2 regions of the Kineococcus sp. NPDC059986 genome follow, and region 1 is predicted to be linked to the other one. Evidence: riboswitches for the same ligand, from Rfam matches in the RefSeq annotation. Region 1 holds a riboswitch; the other holds the start of a gene.
The links. Region 1 has a riboswitch for S-adenosylmethionine ahead of AB0637_RS07525 (sugar ABC transporter substrate-binding protein). Riboswitches for the same ligand answer to the same signal wherever they lie in the genome.
Positions count from the first base shown of each region.

Region 2: linked by a shared signal. The riboswitch ahead of AB0637_RS14825 (MetQ/NlpA family ABC transporter substrate-binding protein) and the one ahead of AB0637_RS07525 (sugar ABC transporter substrate-binding protein) in region 1 are both predicted to bind S-adenosylmethionine.

Region 1 is NZ_JBFBND010000007.1:48,473-54,090, reverse strand. It holds gene AB0637_RS07540 (LLM class flavin-dependent oxidoreductase) at 1-864, opposite strand, end outside; gene AB0637_RS07535 (carbohydrate ABC transporter permease) at 888-1,745, opposite strand; gene AB0637_RS07530 (sugar ABC transporter permease) at 1,742-2,716, opposite strand; gene AB0637_RS07525 (sugar ABC transporter substrate-binding protein) at 2,713-4,101, opposite strand; SAM riboswitch class I at 4,338-4,428, opposite strand; gene AB0637_RS07520 (Rne/Rng family ribonuclease) at 4,846-5,618, shown strand, end outside.
Region 2 is NZ_JBFBND010000018.1:69,516-75,133, forward strand. It holds gene AB0637_RS14815 (ABC transporter permease subunit) at 1-172, opposite strand, end outside; gene AB0637_RS14820 (methionine ABC transporter ATP-binding protein) at 241-1,272, opposite strand; gene AB0637_RS14825 (MetQ/NlpA family ABC transporter substrate-binding protein) at 1,269-2,219, opposite strand; SAM riboswitch class IV at 2,287-2,397, opposite strand; partial or broken gene AB0637_RS14830 (DUF1737 domain-containing protein) at 2,490-2,654, opposite strand; gene AB0637_RS14835 (hypothetical protein) at 2,651-3,277, opposite strand; gene AB0637_RS14840 (OsmC family protein) at 3,353-3,856, shown strand; gene AB0637_RS14845 (cytosine permease) at 3,879-5,333, opposite strand; gene add (adenosine deaminase) at 5,519-5,618, opposite strand, start outside.

The DNA.
Region 1 (5,618 bases):
GGCGGTGATGATCGTGACGAGGGTGAAGACCTTGACGCTGCGCGGGTCGCGACCGGCTTGCGCGGCCTGGGCGCGCAACCGGTCGACCCACGGCCGCATGACCTCGGGGCGCGTGGCGGTGTTGAAGATCGCCTCCCCGTGGCGGGCGGCGAACCCGATCCCGCGCGGGGAGGCGCCGGCCTGGAAGATCACCGGGGTGCGCTGGGGCGAGGGGGCGGTCAACCCGATGCCGGGGACGTCGAAGAACTTCCCGTGGTGCTCGATCGGGTGGACCTTCGCGGGGTCGGTGAACACCCCGGCCTCGGCGTCGCGGACGACGGCGTCGTCCTCCCAGGAGCCCTCCCACAGCTTGTAGACGACCTCCATGAACTCCTCGCCGAGCTCGTAGCGCTCGTCGTGGGAGATCTGGGTCGACAGGCCCAGGTTCCTGGCCGCGGACTCCAGGTAGCTCGTCACCACGTTCCAGCCGACCCGGCCGTTCGTGTAGTGGTCCAGCGTCGCCATCTTGCGGGCGAAGGAGTACGGCTGCTCGTAGGTCAGCGACACCGTCACGCCGAACCCGAGGTGCTCGGTCACCGCGCCCATCGCCGAGACGGCGAGCATGGGGTCGCCGACGGGCACCTGGGTCGACTCGCGCAGCGCCGTCTCCGGGCCGCCCTGGTAGACGTCGTAGATCCCCAGGACGTCGGCGATGAAGAGGGAGTCGAACTTGCCGCGTTCGAGGAGCTTGGCGAGTTCCGTCCAGTAGCGGATGTCGTCGAACCGGTGGGACTCGTCGTCCGGGTGGCGCCACAGCCCGGGGGACTGGTGCCCGACGCAGGTCATGTCGAACGCGTTGAGGTGCACCCTGCGGGGTTCGGTCACGGGGGTCTCCATCTCGGGGCGGGTCATTTGACGGCGCCGGCGGACAGTCCGCCGACGAGCCACTTCTGGGCGAGCACGGCGAGCACGTACATCGGGACGATCCCGACGAGCGAGGCCGCCGCCTGCTGGCCGAACTGCACGGTGCGGTCGCCCTGGAACAGGGACAACCCGACCGGGAGGGTCTGGCTGTCGGTGCTCTGGGAGAACGACACGGCGAAGAGGAACTCGTTGTACGACAGGAACAGGCAGATGAGCAGCGCGGCCACCAGGCCCGGGGCGAGCAGCGGCAGCACGAGGCGCACGAGGCCGCCGGTGGTCGACAGCCCGTCCACCCAGCCGGCCTCCTCGATCTCCACCGGGATGCGCCGGACGAAACCGTCCAGCAGCCAGACGGCGACGGGCACGTTCGCCAGGCCGTTGACCAGGACGAGCCCGATGGCGGTGTTCGTCAGGTCCGCCTGCTTGAGCAGGTAGTACAGGGGCAGCACGGCGACGATCGGCGGCGCGCAGTAGCTCGCGAGCAGCACCGTCTGCAGCCGTTCCCCGCGCACCCCGGCGCGGGCCGTGACGTACGCGGCGGGGACCGCCACGAGCGAGGTCAGCACCGTCGCGCCGACGGCGACGACCCAGGAGTTCGCGAGCATCGTCGACAGCGGGACCGTCGAGAACGCCTTCGAGAAGTTCGACCACACGAAGACGCTGGGAAGCCAGCCGCCGTTGGCGATGTCGTCGACGCTGCGCAGCGACAGCGAGACGAGGAACAGCAGCGGCAGCAGCGCCACGAACGCGACGACCGCGAGGACGACGCGGATCCCCCCGCGGCGCAACGTCGCCGCCGGGGTCGTCGCACGCCGGGCGCTCGGAACCGTCGTCGCGCTCACTGGTCGGCCTTCACGGCGCGCGCCCGCAGCAGCGTGACGACGGTGGTCAGGACACCCACGACGAGGCCGAAGACGAGGGTCTCCGCCGCCGCCGTGCCGATCTCGTAGCTGCCGCGCATGCCCGTCCTGAAGATCTCGAAGCTGGAGACGATGGTGGAGACGCCCGGCCCGCCCTGGGTCACGACCGTCACGAGGTCGAACACCTTGAGCCCGATGACGAGTTCGAGCAGGAGCACCGAGAACACGTTCGGCGCGACGACGGGCCACACGACGTTCGTGAACGACCGGAACGCGCCGGCCCCGTCGAGGGCGGCCGCTTCGCGCAGTTCCTCGGGAACCCCGAGCAGTGCCGCGAACACGAGCAGCGTGACGAGCGGGGTCCACTGCCAGACGTGCATGACGACGAGGGCGCCGAACGCACCCACGCTGTCGCCCAACGGGTTCGCCCCGGGGAACCCCAGGGCGGAGAACAACCCGCCGAACGCGCCGCCGACGGGGGCGAGCATGAGCTTCCACGCCACCCCGACCATGACGGGCGGGGTGACGAGCGGTAGCAGGAGGACCGTCCCGACGACGCCGAAGCGCGTCCCGCGGGCGTGCAGCAGCAGGGCCAGCAGCACGCCGATCAGCGTGGCCGCGAGGGCGGCGACGACGGCGAACACGACCGACCGGACCAGGGAGCCGGCGAACGCGAGGGACCCCCACGCGTCCACGAAGTTCTCCGTCCCGGTGAACCGCTGCAGCGGTCGGGCCAGCGAGGACTTCGTCACCGCCAGCGCGACGACGAACAGCGTGGGGTAGACGAGCATGAGGGCGAGCCCGGCCAGGCTGGGCGCCGCCAGCCAGGTCGAGACGTGCCCGGGCCGGTGCCGGCCGGGGACCGCCCGCCGGCCTCCGGGAGCGGATCCGCGGCGGGGCCTCGGGACCCCGGCCCGCGTCCGTTCCCCGCGCTGTTCGTCGAGCTGCGTCATCCGAGTTCCTTCTCCCAGCTCTCCGCGGCCTTGTCGAGCGCGGCCTGCGGCGGCGTCTGCCCCTGGATCGCGAGCGCCAGCTGGTCGACGAGGTCCTGCAGCGCCTTCGGGGCGCCCTGCCGGCTCGGCCACGCCAGCGGCGTGCCGTCCAGGCCCTCGCGGATGACGTCGGTGGCCTTGCCGGCCGCCTGCGCGTACGAGTCCGCGTCGAGCACCGACTTGCGGGCCGGGTCGATGCCCGAACCGGCGGTCGAGGCGAGCAGGAGGTTGTTCTCCTTGTTCGTCGCCCACTCCACGAAGGCCGCCGCCTTGTCCTGCTGCTTCGAGGCGCTCGACACCCCGAGGCCGAAGCCCGCGTCGAGGGCCGTGCGCGGCGTCGTGTTCTTCCCGCCGACCGGCAGCGTGACGACGCCCCACTTGTCGACGATCTTCGAGCTCGACGGGTCCTGCGCCTTGAGGCCGAGGTCGGTCCAGGTGTCGAGCATGGCGCCCTGCCCGGACAGGAAGGCCGAGTTGGCCTGGTCGAAGCCCGTCTGCAGCGGCGTCGGCAGGGCGGAGGGGGAGACGTCGATGAGGTGCTGCAGCGCCGCGAGGCCCTCCTCGCCCGCGAAGGCGGGCTTGCCGTCGGAGTCCACGAGCGTCCCGCCGTAGCCCGCGAGACGGTTGATGAAGGAGCAGCCCAGGATCATCGGGACCTGCTGCCCCTCGACGATGGCGCCGTAGACCGCGCCGCCGGAGTCCTTGGTGATCTTCTCGGCGGCCGCGTCGTACTCGTCCCAGGTCTTCGGCGGCTCCACGCCGTACCGCTCGAAGACCTCGGCGTTGTAGTAGAGGACGTGGGTGTCGCCGTCGAAGGGCAGGCCGTACCGCTTGCCGTCGATGAGCGTGTACGGGTCGTAGATCGACGGGAGGAAGTCGTCCGTGCCGATCTCGCCGTTGGCGCCGATCCACTCGGTGAGGTCGACGAGGGCGTCGGCGTTCACCAGCTCGCCCAGGCCGAAGTAGAAGTAGTCGAAGACGTCGAACTCGCCGTCGCCGCCCTGCACGTCGAGGATCTGCTTGCTCGTCAGCTGGTCGTAGGGGACGGCCGTGACATCGAGCTTGCCGCCGAACTCGTCGGCGAACTTCTTCCCGAGCAGGTCCGTGAAGGCCAGCACGTGCGGCTGGTTGACCATGAGCTTGAGCGTCGCGCCCTTGAGGTCGACGGCCTTCTGCGCGGCCAGACCCGACGCGGCGGACCCCTCGCCGCAGGCCGCGAGGGTGCCGGTGGCGGCCAGGGCGCCGACCCCGAGGGCGCCGGACAGGATGCGGCGGCGGCTGGCGACGAGGCGGGCGGCGGCCGACGGGGCGGGCTGGGGCAGGGGGGTGCGACGGGGCGCGGACATGGCGGTGCTCCGGGGGTAGGCGGACGGGACGTCCGTCGGGGGGTGCGCGCGGAACGGCGCGCTCGTGCGGTGCGGGGAGGGCGGGGCGATGGCCCCGGGGACGTGCGGCGGCCGGTCAGGCTGCGGCTGACGTCCCCTGGTGCGCCGAGGAGCCCGGGCGACAGACCATCGAGGCCGTGCGCGCGAGGTCGACGTGGTAACGCCGGGTCAGACGGGTACGGCTGTGCATCGCGAGTCCTCCATCGTCCCTGGCGGGAGCACCTGCCGCTCACGCGGTGGTTGCTGTGGCGTCGTCGAGCCAGGACTCTCGGCCACTCTGGATGGTGTTGGTCGCAGCGTAGCGGACCCCCTGCCCTTCCGGGAACGTTCCGAGAGGCGCCGGCGGTGGGCGCGAGTGCGCAGGGTCACGGCGGGCGGGCTGTGCGGCACCGGGCTGTGCCACACTGAAGACGGTCGCGCGTTCCCCGACACCGGGCGGGCGGCCCGCCGTCGAGACCGTCGCCTGGTGCGTGGGTCCCGGGCAGCGCCGCGGTCTGGTGGAAGGACCTCGCTGGCGCCCCGGCCCGTTCCCCTGACGACGACCGCCGGCGGCTCCGGGGGGAGCACGCGTCGCGCGACCCCTCCGGTGCACCAGGACTTCCGTCGGGTGCGGGTCGACCCGCCCGGCGATTCCGACAAGGACGCCCGAGCGTCCGCGGGGGACGACCGGTGGCGCGGAAGCTGCGGGCGAAGCGGAGCACACCCGTGACCAGCACACCCGACGAGAACACGACGACCGACGGCGCGACGACCGCGTCCGCGACGGGCACCGGGGCGACGCGGCCCCGCCGCCGTCGCGCCGCGAGCAGGCCGGCCGGTCCGCCCGCCCACGTGGACGCGACCACCGACGAGACCACCGCCGAGAACACCAGTGACGGCGCAGCGGTCGCCGCCCCCGTGGCGGAGACCCCGGTCACCCCGGACGTCGCCAGCGAGCCCGCGCCCGAGGCGACCCCCGAGGTGACCCCGGACGCGGAGGCTCCCGCCCCGCGGCGACGGGCCCGCCGCGCCGTCCGCAAGGTCGCGGCGCCCGAGACGCCCGCCGCCGAAGCGCGCACCGAGACCCCGGCAGTCGCGGAGACCCCGGCAGTCGCGGAGACCCCGGCAGTCGCGGAGATCCCGGCAGTCGCGGAGACCGGTGCCGTCGCCGCCCCTGCCGACACCCCCGCCGAGGACGTCCCGGTGGAGGTCACCGCGCCCCCGCGTCGGCGTCGTGCGCGCAAGTCGGCCGGCACGCCGGCCCCCGTGGAGACCCCCGCCGCGGAACCCGCCGTGGAGCCGGTCGTCGCGGCCGCCGCCGACGCGCCCGTGGAGGAAGCCCCCGTCGAGGCCCCCCTCGAGGCCCCCGTCGACGCCCCGGTCGAGACCCCCGCGGAGGCGCCGACCGAGCCCTCCGACCTCATGGACGACCCGGTCCTGGTGCGCGCGGCCGGCTTCGCCCGCGGCGCCCGCCGCCGGGACGCGGTCGCCGAGACCAC
Region 2 (5,618 bases), on a different contig from region 1:
TGATGGCGGCCAGGAAGATGACGAACGGGATGGGGCGCACGAGGTTGACCACGAACCCGATGAGCCCGAACACGAACCGGTTGCCGTAGAGGTTGCCGGGGCGGGTGGCGTACAGCGCCGTCCCGAGCGCCAGACCGATCACGCCGGACACGACGAGCGAGACGACCGCCATGAGCAGGGTCTGCCAGACCGCGGCCTCGAAGACGTCGATCGTGTCGAGGAATCCGCTGAAGTCCACGCTCAGGCCTCCTCGTCCGTGTGGACGCCGGCCGCGGCCAGCTCCCGCAGGGCGGCGTCGACCGCCCCCTCCCGGGGTGCGGTCAGTTCGTAGGTCAGGGAACCGACCCGGCGTTCGCGGATCTCCGAGACCCCGCCGTAGACCAGTTCGGCGGTGACCTCCTCCTGCCGGAACGCCGAGTCGACGCGTTGCTGCAGTCCCGGTTCGTCGGTGATGCGGACGCTCACGAGTCGGCCCGGGTGGTGCGCGCGCAAGCGCGCGACCGTGTCCGCCGAGGGCCGGTCGTGCGTCGCGCTGCGCACGAAGCGCTGCGCCGCAGGGGTCTGGGGGTCGGAGAACACGTCGTAGACGTTCCCGACCTCCACCACCCGCCCCTGCTCCATCACGGCGACGCGGTCGGCGATCTGCCGGACGGCCTCCATCTCGTGGGTGATGACGACGATGGTGACGCCGAGTTCGGTGTTGACGCGTCGCAGGAGCGAGAGCACCTCGGTCGTCGTCTCGGGGTCCAGCGCGCTCGTCGCCTCGTCGCACAGCAGGAGCGGCGGGTTGGTGGCGAGCGCGCGGGCGATGCCGACGCGCTGCTTCTGACCGCCGGACAGCTGTTCTGGGTAGGCGTGCGCGCGGTCGAGCAGGCCGACGAAGTCGAGCAGTTCGGCGGTGCGCCGGTCCCGTTCGGCCTTCGCGACGCCCGCCACCTTCAGCGGGTAGGCGACGTTCCCGGCGACCGTCCGGGACCGGAACAGGTTGAACTGCTGGAAGATCATCCCGATGCGGGAGCGGGCCTGGCGCAGTTCCCCTTCCGACAACGTCGTGAGGTCCTGGCCGGCGACGCGGACGCTGCCCGCGGTCGGCTTCTCGAGCGCGTTGACGAGCCGGACGAGGGTGGACTTCCCTGCGCCGGAGTACCCGATGACCGCGAGGACCTCGCCCTCGGCCACGTCGAGGGACACGCCGTCGACCGCCGTGACGGACGCGCCGCCACGACGGTCGAAGGTCTTGCTGACGTCCGTCAGCGAGATGAGCGTGTTCACTTGCCCGCGGCGGCCTTCGCGTCGGCCTCGACCTCGGTGAGTTCCTTCTGCAGGTCCGCCGCGGAGGTGTCCTGGACGACCGCGCCCGGGTTCTCCTGCAGGAACACCTCCTGCACGGCCGGGTCGTGCCACAGCGCCGCCAGGTCGAGGTAGGTCTTGTTCCCGGTGTCGGCCTTGCGAGACGCGAAGATGTTGACGTAGGGCGCCGCAGCTGGGTCGCTCGGGTCGTCCTTGACGATGATGTCGCTCGTCGGCAGCTTCGCCTTGGTGGCGTAGTTGTTGTTGACGATCGCGGCGGCCACGGAACCGGACTGCAGGGCCGAGGCGGTCTGGTCCGCGGCGACGGTCGTCACCTTCACCTTCGCCGACTCGATGTCGTTCACCTTGGAGAAGGCGGTGCCGCCGTCCTTCAGCGTCACCAGACCGGCGCTCTGCAGGACGAGCAGGCCGCGGGCCTCGTTGATCGCGTCGTTGGGGATGGCGACCTGGGCGTCGGCGGGCAGTTCGGCGGCGGACTTCGCCGTGAGCGAGTACAGCGGCAGGGGGTACACGGCCGTCGCTCCGACGGGCTGCAGGTCGTCGCCGGAGGTCGCGTTGTAGTTCGCGAGGTACTGGATGTGCTGGAACTGGTTGAGGTCCAGCTGGTCCTGCGACAACGCCGGGTTCGGCTGCGTGTAGTCGGAGAAGTTCACCAGTTCGACGTCGACGTTCAGCTTCGACTTCGCGAGCTCCCTGTACGTCGACCAGTACTTCAGCGAGGCGTCGGCGACACCGATCTTCACGGTCTTGGCGGGGGTGCCACCGCCGGCCGCGGTGGTCGCGGTGTCGTCACGGGTGCCCAGGACGACGGCGACGACCACGACGATCACGACGATCACGGCGGCGACCAGGCCGATGAGGAGACCACGGCGCCGGGGCTTGTCGGGCAGGACGGGGGCGTTGGACACGCGATCACTCCGGGAGTCGTTCGGCGGGCGCGCGGAGTTCAGCACTGCCGTGATCGACGGGTCCGGTCGTCCGCGCTTGCCGGACGGGATCGTCCGGCCAGGTCTTCACCTGGGGCACCCCGCCGCGGGGGAGGGTTGCCGGACAGCGAGCCAGGGCTTGACGCTGTCACTCATGACCTGGTGAAACCCTAGCACCGGTTCCGGAGTGGTCGGGGCGAGCTCCTCTCCGGCGGCCCGTCAGCTGCGCGACGGCGGGGGGACGACCACGTGGGGGAGCACGACGGCCTGTGCGGCGACGGTCCGGCCGTCGGTCGTGGTGAGCGACGGGCTGCCGTGCAGGACGTACCCGTCGGCGAGGGCGGCGCTCACCTTCTCGCAGAACGAGCGGTCGTCCGGGCCGGTCAGCAGGCGGTAGCTCAGCTTCTCCTCGCTCACTCCGGCAGGGTAGCCCGGACCCGCTCGAGGGCGTCCTCGACGGCCAGCAGACCCAGGGCGGCGTCGGCCAGGGCGTCCCCGCGCTTCTTCGGCGAACCCGGCGACCAGCGCTTCTCGTCGTACTCGTTCGCCGTGCGGCGCAACGCCTCCACCCCGACCCGGCGCTCCGCGACCAACCGGTCGTGGAGTTCGGCGGGGGAGGGCGCCGGGGGACGCAGCGACTCGCCGTCACCCCCGCGCAGCTGCACCAGCACGTCGTGGTCCAGGCCGTCCTGCGCCGTCCAGAACCGGACCGGACGGTCCACGACGTGGTTCCACACGGGTGCCTGGTCCGAGCGGAACCACAGGACGACGGGTTTCGTCTCCAGCCCGGACGCGGCCAGCCAGTGGCCCGCCGCCGGCGGCAGCGTGCCCGCGGCGCTGTCCTCCTCGGCCGCGTTCGTCACGAGTGCGACCTGCACCCCGTCGGCCTCGGGCAGGTCGTCGCGGCGCGGGCCGAGCAGGTCGCCGAAGACCCACGCCTCGGCCACCCGCAGGCGCACGATCCCCTCGGGTTGGCGCTGCATGTGCGCGCAACGGTCGGCGACGTCCTCGAGGGTCTTCAGGGCCGTGGTCCACTTCACGCGGCCCAGTGTGCTGGACCGGTCGGGGGGCGGGCAGGTTGCGGGTCGTACCACCTCCGGGCCTAAGCTTCCCCGGTGGATTCGACCGAGCTCAGGGCCCTGCAGAAGCCGTTGAAGGACTCCTACCGGGAGGATCCGGCCAAGGCGCTGGTGCCGGCCAAGGCCGTCGCCGTGCTCGACGGGCAGTCCATCGGGGTCTCGGTCGACGGGTTCGCCGGGACGACCCGCGCCGGTCTGCACCCCGCCGCCGGTGGCGACGGCACCGAGGCGTGCTCGGCCGACATGCTCTGCGAGGCCGTGGCCGCGTGCGCGGGGGTGACCCTGCGCAGCGTCGCGACGGCCATGGGCGTCGAACTGCGCAACGCCTCCGTGACCGCCGAGGCGCACTGGGACGCCCGCGGCACCCTCGGGGTGGCACGGGAGGTGCCCGTCGGGATCACCGACGTGACCATCACCTTCGACTTCACCTCCGACGCCGACGAGGCGACGGAGCAGAAGATGATCACGCTGGCCGAGCGCTACTGCGTCATCGCCCAGACGCTGCAGACGCCGCCGAAGGTCACCGTCCGGCGCGGCTGACGCACCCGGGGCGGGGGGCACCTCAGCGGCGCTCCTGCCGGCGCACCTCGCCCCGCCCGGCCACGGCCACGACGACGAACCCGAGCACGAGGGCGACCAGCACGCCGAGGTTGGCGTACGCCCACTCGCCGTCGCGGCCGCCGATCGGCCCGAGCAGGTACCCCTGCCACGTCAGCCAGCTCGCGCCGCCGTTCGTCACCAGCCCCCAGCCGACGACGGTGGCGAGGACCATCGTGACCAGGGCGAGGGGGCGCACAGCGCCGTAGCGGCCGCGGGGGTCGAGGAGCTCTGCCTCGGCGTACCCGGTCCGGCGCGTGGCGAGGTCGGCCAGGAAGATCCCGGCCCACGCGGCGATGGGCACGCCCAGGGTGATGAGGAACCCCTGGAACGGGACGAGGAAGTCGGCGGAGAAGAAGGCGATGTACACGGCGCCGGCCGCCATGAGCGCCCCGTCGACGAGGACGGCCACCGGCCGCGGCACCCGCAGACCGACGTTCAGCAGGGCGAGGCCGGAGGAGTAGATGTCCATGACCGCCCCGCCGACGAGGCCGAGCACGGCGACGACGACGAACGGCACGAGGAACCAGGTCGGCAGGATGCCGGTGAGCGCACCCACGGGGTCCTTGGCGACGGCGTCGCTCAGACCCGGCTGGGAACCCACGACGAGGGCCCCGAAGACGAGCAGCACGGCCGGTCCGAGGGAGGACCCCAGCGTCGTCCACAGCACGACGCCACCGCTGGAGGCCTCCCGCGGCAGGTAGCGGGAGTAGTCGGCGGCCGCGTTGGCCCAGCCGAGACCGAACCCGGTGACGACCATGGTGAACGCCCCGACGACGGCCGCGGTGTCCCCGGCGGGCAGGGCGAGGACGGCGTCGAGGTCGACGGAACCGGCCGCGAAGACGATGTAGAGCACCGTCAGGACCGCGGTCACGACGGTGATCCACCGCTGCATCCGCATGATGACCCGGAAGCCGAGCGTGCCGCCGAGCACGATGAGCCCGACCACGACGACGAGCGCCACGAGCTTGGTGCCCGTCCCGCCGCCGGCGCCGAGCCGGTCCAGGACGGTCGCGGTCGCCAGCACGGCGACGGCGGCCAGGGACGTCTCCCACCCCAGCGTCAGCAGCCACGACACCAGCGACGGCAGCCGGTTGCCGTGGACGCCGAAGGCCGCTCGGGACAACGTCATCGTCGGCGCCGACCCCCGCTTGCCGGCGATGGCGACGAGGCCGACGACGACGTAGGACAGGACCACGCCGGCCACCGACACCCCGGTCGCCTGCCAGAACGAGATGCCGAAGCCCAGCACGAACGAGCCGTAGCTGACGCCCAGGACGGAGACGTTGGCCGCGAACCAGGGCCAGAACAGGTCGCGGGGACGGCCGTGCCGCTCGTCCTCGCCGACGGCGTTGACACCGTTGAGTTCGACGTCCACCCCGCCGACGCGGGTCGTCGGGACCGCCGGGACCTCGCTCACCGCGGGCCCCCGCCGTTCGTGCACTCGCCCAGGACCACCGGTCCGCTCACCCCGCCTCTCGGGTCGAGCGCCGCACCCACGCCGCCGGGTGGTCGGCGGGCAGCCTGCTGCGGCCCGCCCCGACGCTCACCGGACGAAGCGTACGGCCTGGGTCGCGCGCGCGGGCCTCCTCGGAGGCGGGTCGTTCAGTCGTCCTCCAGCCAGGCCGCCAGGCCGGACCCGAACACCTGCCGGGTGCGGGCGCTCATGCCCTCGATGCGCAACCCGTGCCCGGCCACCGCGGCG